Regions from separate parts of the Streptomyces avidinii genome, predicted to be linked through region 1. Evidence: riboswitches for the same ligand, from Rfam matches in the RefSeq annotation. Region 1 holds a riboswitch; the other holds the start of a gene.
What was found. Region 1 has a riboswitch for guanidine ahead of OG373_RS24625 (DMT family transporter). Riboswitches for the same ligand answer to the same signal wherever they lie in the genome.
Positions count from the first base shown of each region.

Region 1 (7,435 bases):
GACCGGAAGCGGCCGCCGCACCCGCCCGGCCGGAGCGGGAAACCCCGGCGCCCGAGGACCGGCTGGCGCCGCGCCGTCCCCACCTGGCGCATGGTCCTGGGCGGCCTCCTGCTCCTCGCCCTGCTGATCGGCGGCGCCCTCGTGGCCGGCTACCTGCTGGTCGACATCCCGCCGGCCAACGCCGCCGCCACCGCGCAGTCCAACGTCTACCTCTACTCCGACGGCTCCCTGATCGCGCGCGACGGCGAGGTCAACCGCGTCAACGTGCCCCTCACGCAGGTCCCACGGACCGTGCAGGAGGCCGTACTGGCCGCCGAGGACCGGGACTTCTACTCCGAACGGGCGGTCGACCCCAAGGCGATGGTCCGCGCCGCCTGGAACACCGCGACCGGCAAGGGCACCCAGTCCGGCTCGACGATCACCCAGCAGTACGTCAAGAACTACTACTTGGGCCAGGAACAGACGATCAAACGCAAGGTCAAGGAGTTCTTCATCGCGATCAAACTCGGTCGCGAGAAGTCGAAGGACTACATCCTCGAGGGCTACCTGAACACCAGTTACTTCGGCCGCAACGCCTACGGCATCCAGGCCGCCGCCCAGGCCTACTACGGCAAGGACGTCAACAAGCTCACCATCGCCGAGGGCGCCTACCTCGCCACCCTCCTCAACTCCCCCAGCGCCTTCGACGTCGTCTCACACCCCCAGAGCCGCCCGCGCGCCCTCGCCCGCTGGAACTACGTACTCGACGGCATGGTCAAGAAGCGGTGGCTGCACGCCGCCGACCGCGCGACAACCACGTTCCCGGAACCGGGCAAGGTCCGCGCGGCCGCCGGACTGTCCGGCCAGCGCGGCTACCTCGTCGAAGCGATCAAGGACTACGTCGTCGACAACAAGATCCTCGGCGACAAGACCCTCGCCGAGGGCGGCTACCGCATCTCCACCACCGTCGACAAGCGCCGCCAGACCGCCCTCGTCGACGCCGTCGACCAACAGCTGGTCAGCAAGCTCGAACCCGACACGCGCAAGGCCGACCGCCTGGTCCGGGCCGGCGGGGTCTCCATCGACCCGGCCACCGGCAAGGTCGTCGCCATGTACGGCGGCATCGACTACACCAAGCAGTACGTCAACAACGCGACCCGGCACGACTACCAGGTCGCCTCCACCTTCAAGCCGTTCGTCTTCGCCGCCGCCGCCGAGAACGGCTCCCGCACCCAGGACGGCCGCCGGATCACCCCGAACACGATCTACAACGGCGACAACAAGCGCCCCGTCGTCGGCGGCCGGATCCGTTTCGCCCCCGAGAACGAGGGCCAGGTCTCCTACGGCAACATCACCGTCAACACCGCCACCGACCTCTCCGTCAACGCCGTGTACGCACAGATGGCGGTCGACGTCGGCACCGGCACGGTCAGGCAGACCGCCATCGACCTCGGCATCCCCGAGAACACCCCGAACTTCGTATCCGGCCCCGCCATGGCACTCGGCACCCTCCAGGCCGGCGTCGTGGACATGGCCCAGGCCTACGCCACCCTCGCCGACCACGGCCGACGCACCCCCTACACCTTCGTCGAAAAGATCACCAAGGGCGGCGACACGATCGGCCTCCCCCCGCGCACCCCCACCCAGGCCATCAGCCGCGAAGCCGCCGACACCACCACATCCATGCTGGTCAGCGTCGTGGACAACGGCACCGGTACGGCCGCCCTCGCCGCCGGCCACCCGGCCGCCGGCAAGACCGGCACCGGCGAACTGGACCGCTCGGCCTGGTTCGCGGCCTACACCCCCGAGCTCGTCACCGTGATCGCGATGATGGGCCAGGACCCGGACACCGGAACCCTGCAATCCCTCTACGGCGCCCTCGGCGAGCCCCGCATCGGCGGCGGCGGATACCCGGCCCGGATCTGGGCCGCGTACACGAAGACCGCCCTGGAGGGCACCGACCCCGTCGACTTCGACCTGGAACTCCAGCCCGGAGCCGCACAGCCCCCGCCGCCGACCGGCCCCGAGTCCGAACCGCCCCGGGAAACCCCCGGCGAACCCACGCCCAGCACCCCGGAACGCCCGACCCGGCCCACCCCCTCGAACGGGACCGGCGGCCGCAACCAGGGCGGACAGAACAACGGCGGCCAGAACCAGGGCGGCCAGGACAACGGCGGCCGCACGAACGGCGGCCGGGACAACGGCGGTCAGGGCAACGGCGGCCAGGACAACGGCGGCACCACCCAGGGCGGCGACCAGGGCGGCACCACCCAGGGCACGGAGGGCAGCGCCCGGGGCAGCACACAAGGAACCGACAGCGACCCGGCGGAGGGCCTGCGACCGCCGTCGGCATTCCTCGAATAGGCCGCCAGAACTCGCCGATCAGGTCAGTGACCGGAGGTCACCTTCAACCCCACGACGGCGACCAGCAGCAGACAGATGAAGAAGATCCGGGCGGCGGTGACGGGCTCACCCAGCACCGCCATACCGAGCACGGCAGCACCGGCGGCGCCGATGCCCACCCACACCCCGTACGCCGTCCCGATGGGCAGGGTCTTCGCGGCGTAGGACAGCAGCACCATGCTCGCGACGATCCCGGCGCCCGTGAACACACTGGGCCACAGCCGGGTGAAACCTTCGGTGAACTTCATGCCGATCGACCAGCCGACCTCGATCAGACCGGCGACGAGAAGAAGAACCCATGCCATGACGGCACCTCCGAGACATCGAGCGATACGGGGTGCGTCGTCTTGTCGTACCCGGTACGGCGCGTCTCGTCGGGTTCTCCTCCACCGTAGCAAAAGGCAGCCAAAAGGGCCGGTGACCTGCGCCACCAGCCCTTTCACCGCTCCTGTGAGAGCCGCAGACCTACAGATACAGCCCGGTCGAGTCCTCAGACCCCTCCAGCCGCTCCGCGGCCACGGCGTGCAGGTCCCGCTCGCGCATCAGCACGTACGTCGCTCCCCGCACCTCGACCTCGGCACGGTCCTCGGGGTCGTACAGCACCCGGTCACCGGGCTCGACCGTCCGTACGTTCTGCCCGACCGCGACCACCTCGGCCCAGGCCAGCCGCTTGCCCACCGCGGCCGTCGCGGGAATCAGGATGCCGCCGCCCGAGCGGCGCTCGCCCTCCGGCAGATCGGACTTCACGAGCACGCGGTCGTGCAGCATGCGGATGGGCAGCTTGTCGTGGGTGGTGTTCTCGCTCACGCCCCGAACCTACCTGTCCCTACCCGCCCCGTACCGCTCAGGGTCATCCGCGCCTGCGGCGCGCCGACACCACGAGCAGCCCGACCAGACCCACCGCGACCAGGGCGACGGGCACGATCCGGTCGACGCGCGGGGCCCCGTCGTCGTGGCGCAGGCCGTCCTTCAGATCGGTCACGATCCGGTTCACCGTGGCGAAGGCCCGCCCGGCGGTGTGGTCGACGGTCGAAGCGACCCGTGCCTTCGCGTCCCCGATGATCGTCTTCGGGTGCATGCGCACGCCGATCTCGTCGAGCGTCTCGGCGAGCTGCTCGCGGCGGCGGACGATGTCCGCCTCGATCTGTGCGGGGGTCCTGGCTTCCGACACCGCGCTGCCTCCGTCGTCGTGGTCCTGTGGGGCGTAGTCCGCCATGAACAGTCTGTCAGCTTAGTCTCATGGCATACCGATCCCCTCCCGAGGAGAGTGTCAACGATGAGCGAGCGGCTCCAGCCGGGCGACACCGCCCCCGCCTTCACCCTGCCCGACGCGGACGGCAACGAGGTCTCGCTCGCCGACCACAAGGGCCGCAAGGTGATCGTCTACTTCTACCCGTCCGCGCTGACGCCGGGCTGCACGAAGCAGGCCTGCGACTTCACGGACAACTTGTCCTTCCTGACGGGACACGGCTACGACGTCATCGGCGTGTCCCCGGACAAGCCGGAGAAGCTGGCGAAGTTCCGCGAGAAGGAGGACCTGAAGGTCACCCTGGTCAGCGACCCGGAGAAGGAGACGCTGACGGCGTACGGCGCGTACGGCGAGAAGAAGCTGTACGGCAAGACGGTCACCGGGGTCATCCGCTCCACGGTGGTCGTCGACGAGGACGGCAAGGTCGAGCACGCCTTTTACAACGTCAAGGCGACGGGCCACGTAGCCAAGATCATCAAAGACCTGGGCCTCTGACCCCACCCCGCCCCCGGAAGCAACGGCCCGCACCCACCCGGTGCGGGCCGTTCCGTTTATCGGACGAGACCGGCCGTAACTGCCCGCCTGTCGGTCCGTTACTCCATACGGGAGTCGCACACGCGGCCGGGAGGAGAAGGCAATGGCGGTCCGATACACCCGAGAGCTGTTGGAAGCCGCGGCTCGCGAGACGAACACGTGGGACGACGCCGTCCGATGGTGCGGCGGCACGCCGAGCAGCGGAAGCAGGCGCTATCTACGGGCGAAGATGCGGGAATCGGGGATCGACTGTTCCCACTTCCCCACGAAATGGGCGCGGCACACCGAGGAGCGGCTGCGGGAAGTCGTTTCCGGATCGACATCGATCTCAGAGGTGGTCAGCCGCCTCGGCATCAGCAACGTCGGCGGCAACCAGACGCACATCGCCCGGCGGATCTCGACCCTTTGCATCGACACATCGCACTTCGTCGCTGCCCGAAAGCCTCGCCCCAAGGGGGCTCTGGGACCGACGCTCTCCCTCAGAGATCCGCAGGACGGCAGGGTCCCCGGTGACCGCTTGCGACGGGAACTGCTGAAGGTCGGCGTTCCCGAGGAATGCGCCGAGTGCGGGGTCGGCACGCAGTGGAACGACAAACCACTTCGGCACGAGGTCGATCACATCAATGGCGAGTGGTGGGACAACCGGCGGGAAAACCTCCGGATCCTGTGCCCCAACTGCCATGCGGCCACCGACACGTACCGCGGCCGCAAGGCGAGGAGGGCCGCATGAGCGAGGTCAGGTACACCCGGGACCTGCTGAGCCGAACCGCGCCACTGGCCACCAGCCTGGTCGACCTCCTGAGGCGGCTGGACGCCCCACTGCTCGCCGGCCCCCGACGGTACGTGCGTGACAGGCTGGCTCACTACGGCATCGACACATCCCACTTCGTCGACGAGCCACTTCCCGTCCGTGTCCGGCAGCGCTACACGGAAGAGCGGCTACGGGAAGCAGCCGCCCACACGGACAGCATCACGGGCATGCTCGCCCACATGGGCGTCGAGCCGTACAACAGCGCTCACGTCCATATCGCCAAGCTCATCGAACGGTTCGGGACAGACACGTCGCACTTTCCCCGTCGAGGCATTTCGTCACGCCTCTTCGTCCACGAGGAGATCGCACCCGCGGTCGCCGGCTCGAAGAGCATGGCCGGGGTCATGCGCGCCCTCGGCCACCACCCCTTCGACGGCGCCGCACGCTCCAGAGCCAGGCGGAGCATCGAGGAATACGGGCTGTCGACAGAGCACTTCACGGGCCAGGGGCACGCCGTCGGCCGCCCTTCCCCGGCGCGCAAGTCGGCACCAGAGATCCTGAGGCGACTCGAAGTCGGCTCGTCCCGCACCAAGACCGCGACTCTGCGTCGAGCCCTGGACGACCTCGGAGTGCCACGTGTATGCACGGAGTGCGGCATCGGGGACGTGTGGCGCGGTCAGAGACTCGTCCTGGAGATCGACCACGTGAACGGTGACCGGCTGGACAACCGCCGGGAGAACCTCCGCTATTTGTGCCCCTCCTGCCACAGCCAGACGCCGACCTTCGCCAAACGATCAAGGTCGGCCATTCCATCGCAACGGACCCCCGTCGACCAGTAAGGTGGTCGCACGGGTCCGTACCCCAGCTGGCCAGAGGGCGCCGGTTTAGGTCCGGTGTGTCGTGGGTTCGAGTCCCACCGGGCCCACATCAACGGCCGGTCGTCTCGTCATGAGATGACCGGCCGTCGCCGTTCAGGGCTCAGCCCAGGAGGGCGCGGACGAAGGGGACCAGGGCGCGGAAGGCCTGGCCGCGGTGGGAGATGGCGTTCTTCTCCGCCGCCGTCAGCTCCGCGCACGTGCGGGTGTCGCCCTGCGGCTGGAGGATCGGGTCGTAGCCGAAGCCGCCCGTGCCGGACGGGGTGTGGCGGAGGGTGCCCAGGAGGCGGCCCTCGACGACGCGTTCGGTGCCGTCCGGCAGGGCCAGGGCCGCCGCGCACGCGAAGTGGGCCCCGCGGTTCTCGTCGGCGATGTCCCCGAGCTGGGCCAGCAGCAGGTCCAGGTTGCCCTTGTCGTCGCCGTGGGTGCCGGCCCAGCGCGCCGAGAAGATGCCGGGGGCGCCGTGCAGGACGTCCACGCAGAGGCCGGAGTCGTCGGCGACCGCCGGGAGGCCGGTGGCCTGCGCGAGGGCGTGGGCCTTGAGGAGGGCGTTCTCGGCGAAGGTGACTCCGGTCTCCTTGACGTCCGGGATCTCCGGGTACGCGTCCGCGCCGACCAGCTCGTGCGGCAGGCCGGCGTCGGACAGGATCGCGCGGAGTTCGGAGACTTTGCCCGCGTTGCGGGTGGCCAGGATGAGGCGGCTGGGCGTCGAGGTCATGCCCCCATTATCCCGGGGTGCAGACCTTGGAGATCTCGCTGGCCGCGTCCGCGACCGGCTGGATGTCCGGGACGGTGTTGCCGCTCTCGATGGAGGTGCGGACGTTCTTCACGGCGGTGTTCATCGAGTCGATGGCCTTGCCGAGGTCGGCGTTGTCCGTCTGGTCGCCGATCTTCTTGAGGTTCGCCTCGATCTGGTCGAGCGCGTTCTTGGCGTCCTGGGGGCTGTTGCCCGCCTGGGAGACGGCCTGCTGGAGGTCGTTGGCGCCGTCCGTGATGGCCACGGCCGTGTTCGCGCAGTCCATTGCCGTGGAGATCGCGTCGCACGCGGACAGGGCCGGGACGGTGAGTACGACGGCCACGGCTACGGCCGCTATGCGGAGCTTCATGCGGTTCTCCCCCTGAGGGCTTGGACGCTACGAGGACGGGCGCACGGCTCTGAAACCGTGCGCCCGTATCTTCCTGGACGCCGGGCCGGGCCCGACGGTTGCCCTACAGTTCGAGCGCGCCCAGCTGGATGGCTTCCAGGTCCGCGCAGCCGCCGGCGGCGAGGTCGAGGAGGGCGTTCAGTTCCTTGCGGTCGAAGGGCTCGCCCTCGGCGGTGCCCTGGACCTCGACGAAGCGGCCGTCGCCGGTGCAGACCACGTTCATGTCGGTCTCGGCGCGCACGTCCTCCTCGTAGCAGAGGTCGAGGAGCGGGACGCCATCGACGATGCCGACGCTGACGGCGGCGACGGTGCCGGTGAGGGGCTTGCGGCCGGCCTTGATCAGCTTCTTCTTCTGGCCCCAGGCGACGGCGTCGGCGAGGGCGACGTAGGCGCCGGTGATGGCGGCGGTGCGGGTGCCGCCGTCGGCCTGGAGGACGTCGCAGTCCAGGACGACGGTGTTCTCGCCGAGGGCCTTGTAGTCGATGACGGCGCGCAGGGA
Region 1 covers NZ_CP108863.1:5,487,472-5,494,906, reverse strand. The annotation lists gene OG373_RS24630 (transglycosylase domain-containing protein) at 1-2,343, shown strand, start outside; gene OG373_RS24625 (DMT family transporter) at 2,367-2,687, opposite strand; guanidine-III (ykkC-III) riboswitch at 2,719-2,788, opposite strand; gene OG373_RS24620 (co-chaperone GroES) at 2,848-3,189, opposite strand; gene OG373_RS24615 (DUF3618 domain-containing protein) at 3,233-3,553, opposite strand; gene bcp (thioredoxin-dependent thiol peroxidase) at 3,659-4,126, shown strand; gene OG373_RS24605 (HNH endonuclease) at 4,269-4,895, shown strand; gene OG373_RS24600 (HNH endonuclease) at 4,892-5,755, shown strand; tRNA gene OG373_RS24595 (tRNA-Leu) at 5,767-5,841, shown strand; gene rdgB (RdgB/HAM1 family non-canonical purine NTP pyrophosphatase) at 5,895-6,509, opposite strand; gene OG373_RS24585 (hypothetical protein) at 6,517-6,897, opposite strand; gene rph (ribonuclease PH) at 7,001-7,435, opposite strand, start outside.

Region 2 (7,435 bases), 4.2 Mb from region 1:
CATCAACGGCAGCTACTGGCTGGGCGCGATCGGTTGCGCCCTGCTCTCCGTGGTGATGCTCGACACCGACAGCTTTCCCCAGAACCTCGGCCGGCGGCTCAGTTTCGCCCTCGGGGTCGTCCTCGGACTCGGGCGCCGGATCATGATCTCCTCCACCTACCTGCTCTCCGGTGTGCTCCTGTTCGGTACGGCCTGGTTGTTCGACCGGGGTTCGCTCACGGCGACGACGATGACGGTCTGCTGGTGCGTGGTGCTGTTCTTCGCGTCGGCGGGTGCCTCAAGCGCGTACCTGACCGTCTCGGAGGTGTTCCCCATGGAGACCCGCGCCATGGCCATCGCCTTCTTCTACGCCCTCGGCACCGCGGCGGGAGGCATCAGCGGTCCGCTGATCTTCGCCGACCTCACCGAGTCGGGTGTGGTCGGTGACACGGCACTCGCCTTCCGGATCGGCGCCGCGCTGATGTGCGCCGCCGGTCTCGTGGCGGCGTTCCTGGCGGTCAAGGCCGAGCGGCGCTCGCTGGAGGACATCGCCGAGCCTCTGTCGGCGGCGAAGCCGGCCCCGCCCACCGGCTCCGGCTGACCGCCGTTCCCGATCCACCGGCCCCGGGCGGGGCGGGGCCGGTCGGGGACAGTCCGGGGGGTGCGCGGTGTGTCTGCGCGGCCGGTGGAGCCGGGGTCCCCTTCAATGGCGCGGCATGACCTTCTCCGCACTGCACCAGCCGTCGGCACGCGCCGCCGCGGCCCCGCACACCCGCCGGTCGATCCTCACGGGAGCCTTCGCCCTGGCCGCCGGCGCGGCACTGCCGCTCGCCGCGGCGGGGCGGGCGTACTCCGCCGCCACACCGGACATCATCGGTTGCGCCGCCTGGGGTGCGCGGGCGGCGTCCGAACCCGTCGTCGTCCTCGCCAACGGTCCGGAGCGGATCGTCGTCCACCACACCGCGACGGCGAACGTGACGGACTACTCGAAGCAGCGCGCCGTCGCCCTCGCCCGCGCGATCCAGACGTACCACATGGACGCGCAGGGCTGGATCGACACGGGTCAGCATTTCACCGTCAGCCGCGGGGCCTTCGTACTGGAGGGGCGCCACAACAGCCTGGCGGAGCTGCGCACCGGTACCCGCCAGGTGCGGGCGGCGCACTGCGTCGGCCAGAACACGGTGTCGATCGGCATCGAGAACGAGGGCACCTACACCTCGCAGGTCCCGCCGGCGGCGCAGTACGCGGCGCTGGCGGATCTGTGCGCCCACATCTGCGGCCAGTACGGCCTGCCCGCGTCGGAGATCTACGGCCATCGCGACTTCAACGCCACCTCCTGCCCCGGTGACCGCCTTTACGCCCTGCTCCCGTCGCTCCGCAAGGATGTCGCCGCCCGCCTCGGCACGCCGGTGCCGGACCCGGAGGAGGCCGCCGATCCCATCGGGGACCTCGTCCGCCAGACCACCGGTCGGCCGGCCCCGACGTACGCGGAATACCTCCCGGCAGGTCTGCTGCCCTGATGGTCCGCCCCCCTCCGGACGGGGGTGCTTGTCCGTCAAACGAACACGTCCGGTTGTTCGTTTCCGCGGCTGTGCGCCGCCTCGGGCCCGGATAGCGTCGGGCCCGGGTGGTCGCCGACGGAGGTCCACCCGTGGATCGACGGAAGGACCGAGATGAACCTGCCGGCCGGCCGCGGTCCGCACAGCGTCACGGTCGTCACACGCATCGACTCCAGCGTCGTCACCGTCACCGGTGACCTCGACCTCGACCATGTCGACGCGTTGAACAGCGTGCTCCTGGTGGCGTGCTCCGATCCCGGCGCTCCGGAGCGGGTGGTCGTCGACCTCACGCGGCTGGCGTTCTGCGACTCCGCCGGTCTCAACGCCCTGCTGCGCGCACGCCTGTTGTGCGAGTCGAACGGGCGCACCCTGATCCTCGCCGACCCCGGCCCGCAGTTCTTGCGCCTGCTGTCCATCACGGGCGCCGACCTGCTGTTCAACATCAGCGCCCCCGATACGGGCGAGACGGGCTACGGGCCCACCCGCGCGGCGCCCTGACCGCGGCCGGTCGGGTCAGCGGCGTCCGCCGGTTCTGAGGGTGACGGAGGGCGCCACGCCGTACGCCTGACGGTAGGCGGCGGCGAAGCGGCCCTGGTGGGCGAAGCCCCACCGCCCGGCGACGGCGGCGACGGTCGTGGTGCCGGACGGCTCGGCGGCGCGGAGTTCGGCGTGGGCGCGGTCCAGCCGGACGCGCCGGAGGTGGCCGAGCGGCGTGGTGCCGGCGTGGCGGGTGAAGGCGTACTGGACCGCACGCGGCGTGACCGGGACGGAGGCGGCGATGTCGGCGAGCGTGATGTCCCGGTGGGCGTTGGCCTCGATGAACGAGACGGCGCGGCGCAGGGTGTCGCTGTGCGCGTCGCGTGTGTCCCGCGGGGTGGCCCTGTCCGACCGGGCGCTGTTCGGCAGCGTCTTGAGCACCGTGGCCGCCAGGTGCTGGACGGCGGTGGACACCAGCAGTCCGCCTTCGTCGTCGTCGCAAGCGGCGGATTCGTCGAGGACGTGGTCGCGGAGATAGGCGACGGCGGCGCCGAGCCGCCTGTTCTCGGCCGGACCGACCGGCCGGGCCCCGGTGATCCGCACGCCCTTGTCCCCCGGCAGGGAGGCGACCCGGTTCAGCAGCCGGGGGTCGAACATCGTGATCGTGTACCGGGCTGCGTGGACCTGTCCCGCATAAGGCCGGTCGTGAGGTGCGAGGAGGAAGGTCTCGCCGGGACCGAAGATCTCCTCGCGGCCGCCGGTGGTGTCCACGATGCTGCCGCTGTGCATCGTGACCAGGCACACCTTGCCCAGGCAGCCCGCGTCGTAGCCCATCGTGTAGCCGAACGACAGACGGTCCACGCTGAGCCCGCCGACCTCTGTACGGGAGATCCGCGCCCGGGTGTCGCAGGGGCGTCCGCCGATCTGCATGGGGGTGTAGGCCGCGGACAGGAAGGCCTCGGTGGCCTCGAGGTTCCCGCTGTCGAAGAAGAGCTGCGTCATCAGGGGCCTCCCTCACCGCTCTGTTCGGCGTGGCCTGCCGACACCGTCCGCTTCTCAGTATGCCGTGGTCCGCGCGGGAGGGTCGGGCAAGATCCGAAAGAGACGGCCTACAGCCGCCAGTACGTACCGGTGCGGGAATCGACGTGCACCACGTGGCGGCCGAGGCGCACCACGTGGTGGTCCGGGCCCGACCAGGAGCCGCAGGCGCCGTCGTCGGCGGGCAGCGGGGTCCAGACCTCCAGGAAGGTGGAGCCGTCGGGGTTGGTGCCCCTCTCGACGAGGTTCGCACCGTCCCACCGGAAGGTGCCGGCGTCCTCGCCGGGCTCGCCCGTGAGGTGGTGGAAGTGCACCTGGGAGCCGTCGAAGGACGTCGTGCCGGCGAAGCCCCGGCTGTCGGCGTAGTACGACCCGGCCTGCAGCCACACCACTTCGCGGTCCTCGACGAGGGGTCCGCCGTTGCGGCTGATGCCGCGCCGCAGCCAGGCTCCGTGCTCGGGCACCGGGACGCCGGGGCCGTCCGGGAGGTCTCCGGAGTGCCCCGCGGACCCCGGTTCAGGCGCGGTCATCGCCGACCGGCCCGTCCACGTCCCCGTCCCCGTCCACGTCCCCATCCACGTCCCCGTCCAGGTTCAGGTCCACGGCCAGGAGCGTCAGCGGTACGTTGCCGCGTACGGCCTGCGAGTACGGGCAGACCGCGTCGGCCCGGTGCAGCAGGGGCTGGAGGTCCGCCGCCCGCCACCCGGGCAGGCCGACGGTGAGCGTCACCGCGAGGCCGTAGCCCGCGGGTGTGTCCGTGGTGCCGAGTTGCACCTCGCAGGCCACGCGTGCGGCGGAGGCGTCCGCCCCGAACTCGGCGGCGACCTCCGCGAGGGCGGAGGTGAAGCATGCGGCGAAACCGGCCGCGAACAGCTGCTCGGGGTTGGTGGTACCGGGCACCTTCTTGCGCGGCGGGGCGAGGTGGACGTCCAGACGTCCGTCGTCCGTGCGGACGGATCCGGTACGGCCCCCGGCGGCGTGCGCGGTCGTCCGGTACAGGCTGCGGGTGAGTGGCACGGTCATCGCGTTCGGCCCATCTTGCTCGACGAGGACGCTGCCCGGGTGCGGACAGCGGTCGGCGCTGCTCGTGCAGCACCTCGCGCGTCGTCGTGCGTAACCGGGTACGGCGCATCTCGTCCGGGGCCCAGGACAGGCCGCCGGACAATCTAGCAACGCGGGCCGCCGTCCGGGGCGCCCCGCGCGGTGAAGTTCCTCACCCGCTGCCGGCAGCCGGACCGGGGGTACGCACGCTGGATCGCCGGGCCGCTGGAACGCGGCCTGTTCGGCGGCGCCGGGCGGTCGGGCAGACCCCGGCGGCGCATCGAGGTGTTCCGCTGCCCGCACTGCGGCCACCTGGAGCTCTTCGCGACCGAGTCCGTCTGACGACCGGCCGCCGGGCCGCGGTGGTCACCCCGTGGCCCGGCCCGGCCGTACGCGCCCGTACGTGCGCCCGCGCGCCTCCGCACGCCCCCGCACGAGGGATGACCGCGGGCCGTCGCCCCACGACCGTGACCGTCATCACGTCATCACCGCAGTCCGGAACAACTCACTGGTCACGGGGGAACGATGGGACGACGCTGGCTGGTCACGGGATGCTCCTCCGGCCTGACGGTTACCGCGCGTGGTGCTGGATGCCCCGCTGTCCCGGTACCCGTGCCGACCGGGGAGCGCCCGAGCGGCGGTGGTCGGCACGCTGTCGGCGGCCCGGGAAGGGGTTGCGCCGTACGTTGGCGCTGGGGGCCGCGATCAGCAGGCCGACAAGTACCAGGACCGCGACGAGGATGAGCACGGTAACGAGGTTCATGTTCCTGCCTTCCGTCGGTAATTGACTGCCTGTTACTACATCTTGTTACCGAAATCCGGGTCGTTAAACACAGAGGGTGACTGAATGCGCAGCCGTAGTTCATGAGCAATATTCGGCGGAGCCCGTCCGATGCCACCGGGTAACATCCCCGGATGCCGAAGACGATCAAGATGCTGAGCCCGGAAGCCGGCCGGACCGTCACCGCGGGGCTGCGCGGGTACGACGCGGACGCCCTCGCGAAGTGCGTGGCCGACGCGGCGCAGCCGTGGTGGCGCCGGCGAGCCTGCGTCGAGGCACTGGCCGGACGGGTGCCGGAGCGGCGCGTGGCCGACCTGATCGCGCGTGTCTACGACACCGGTGATGTGAGCGAAGTGCGCATCGCGCTGCTGAAACTGCTCGCGGACCGCCCTGAGCTGCTGCCCTGGCTGCGGCACGAGGACCGGCACCAGGACAGTTCGTACGGCATGGCCGAGGCGGTCCTGGGGGCCCGCGGAGCGCTCGGAGACCTTTCGGCGGCGGGGGCCTTGTCGGCGCTCGCCTTCGGCCCTTGGCGTCACCGGCGGGAGATCGGCGAGGCGGGGCTCGACCGACTGGCCGCCCGGTACGGGGCCGAGGCGGTGCTGGCCGAACTCGACGAGGGCCGCCCGGAGGACCGCTCCAGCGGCGTCCGGATGCGCCACCACGCCGGCGAGGACGTCACCGATGCGCTCGCGGACCCCGACCGCACGGTCGCGTACCGCGCCCAGGAGTTCCTGACCGACCCCGAGCGGCTGCGCGGCTACCTCGCCGGGGCGCCGACCGAGGAGGCGAAGCTGTGGGCGGTGTACGCGCTGTACCGGATGACCGATGACGTCGCCGAGACCCGGCGGCTGTACGAGGAGTCGGGCCGGCCCCGCGTCGAGGTGACCGGCCTGGACGAGGAGTTGAGGGCGGCCATCGTCCACGAGTACGGGCAGTGGTGCGAGGAGCGGAGCGATCCGCGGTGGCGGATCGAAGCCCTGTGCGCGGAGCGGCCGCCCGCTTCCGACCCGGCCGAGCGGCTGCTGCGGGCCACGGCCGCGCTCACCGCCGCGGGCCTCGCGCCGAAGCCGCCGGTCTCCTGCGGGGACGCCAACCAGCAGGGGGACGGTACGTACGACGTCATCGGTTACGGCGAGGGCGACGGCGAGGTGTGGATCAGCACGCTCGGCCGGTTCGCCGCCGACTGGAACGAGGATCCGGACGTGCGCCGCGCCCTCGAATCGGCCGGGTTCCGCTGGATCGACGATGCCGTCGGCTCGATCCGGGTCACCGGCCTCGGGGTGTACTACTTCGGCAGCCGCGACCCGTTGGACGTCCGCACACTGCTGTTCTACTGGCAGGACTGAACCGCGTTCCCCGTCGGCAGGCGCCCTGCCGCAACGGTTGCGTTCCGCTCTATGATCGCTGCTCCGCGTACGAGGGGGGCTGGTATGGGGGCAGGCGGGGCGGCATCGCAGCGGGCGCAGGACGCGCGGCGGCAGGAGCGGTTACTCCGGGAGCAGTGGCAGGCCGGCCGTCGGCAGGCCCTGCGGTGGGACGCGGTCGGCGAGGACGAACAGCGGGTCCTCGCGCAGCTGTTGGTACTGACCGCGCGCGGGTGGCGGTTGCTCGTCGACCGGCACTGGTCCCGGACGCGGACCGCCGACGCGGACATGCTGCTGGTGGGGCCCGGCGGTGTCTTCGTCCTCCAGGTCACGGCCGGCGGCGAGCCGGGGGACGGACGGGCGGCGGGGCTGCTCACCGCCACCAAGGCTGCCGAGAGCGCGGTGGCGTCCCTGGGCATGTCGCCGGTGGCGGTCCAGCCGCTCGTGGTGTTCGCCGGGCAGCGCCGCGACGCGAGCCTCGGCCGGATACGGCTCCTGGGCGAACACGAGATCGGCCCCGTGCTGCTGTCCCAGCGGCACAGGCTGCGGGTCGAGTCGGTCCGGGCGATCGCCGATCACCTGGAGCGGGTGTTCCCGGACTACGCGGGCTCGGCGGTCGACCGGCAGACCCCGCCGGTGCCCGAGGGCCACCGACCGAGCTCCCCGGACGGGCTGTTCGACCTGGAAGGGCTGCGCGATGCAGCCCTGAAGGGTGCCCTGCAGGCGCCGATCGAGCAGTGGATGACCTTCCTCCACCCCGATCAGGTGGCACTGGTACGACGCAACTGGTCGGGCCCGGCACGCATCAGCGGACCGGCCGGCACCGGCAAGACGGTCGTCGCCCTGCACCGTGCGGCCCACCTGGCCAGGCGGACGACCGGCCGCATCCTGTACGTCACCTTCGCCAACAACCTGCCCCGTGTGCAGAGCACCTTCCTCAAGGCCATGGCTCCCGCCGTTGCCGACCGGGTGGACTTCCGCAGCCTGCACTCCTGGGCACAGGAATTCCTGCAGGAGCGCGGCGTACCGGTCCGGTTGCACGGGGACAAGGCCGAGACCGCCTTCAGCCTCGCCTGGAAACACGTCGGCCGCGAGAGCCGACTTGCCGAGCTCGACCCCGCCCCCGCCTATTGGCACGAAGAGATCGACTACGTCATCAAGGGGCGAGGCCTCACCCGTTTCGAGGAGTACGC
Region 2 covers NZ_CP108863.1:1,289,964-1,297,398, reverse strand. The annotation lists gene OG373_RS05960 (MFS transporter) at 1-580, shown strand, start outside; gene OG373_RS05955 (peptidoglycan recognition family protein) at 696-1,499, shown strand; gene OG373_RS05950 (STAS domain-containing protein) at 1,653-2,036, shown strand; gene OG373_RS05945 (AraC family transcriptional regulator) at 2,052-3,017, opposite strand; gene OG373_RS05940 (hypothetical protein) at 3,125-3,583, opposite strand; gene OG373_RS05935 (Ohr family peroxiredoxin) at 3,570-4,076, opposite strand; guanidine-III (ykkC-III) riboswitch at 4,152-4,214, opposite strand; gene OG373_RS05930 (hypothetical protein) at 4,257-4,436, shown strand; gene OG373_RS05925 (hypothetical protein) at 4,666-4,857, opposite strand; gene OG373_RS05920 (hypothetical protein) at 5,010-6,224, shown strand; gene OG373_RS05915 (UvrD-helicase domain-containing protein) at 6,309-7,435, shown strand, end outside.
Region 2: it holds a riboswitch for guanidine, as region 1 does, so the genes downstream of both, OG373_RS05935 (Ohr family peroxiredoxin) here and OG373_RS24625 (DMT family transporter) in region 1, are expected to answer to the same signal.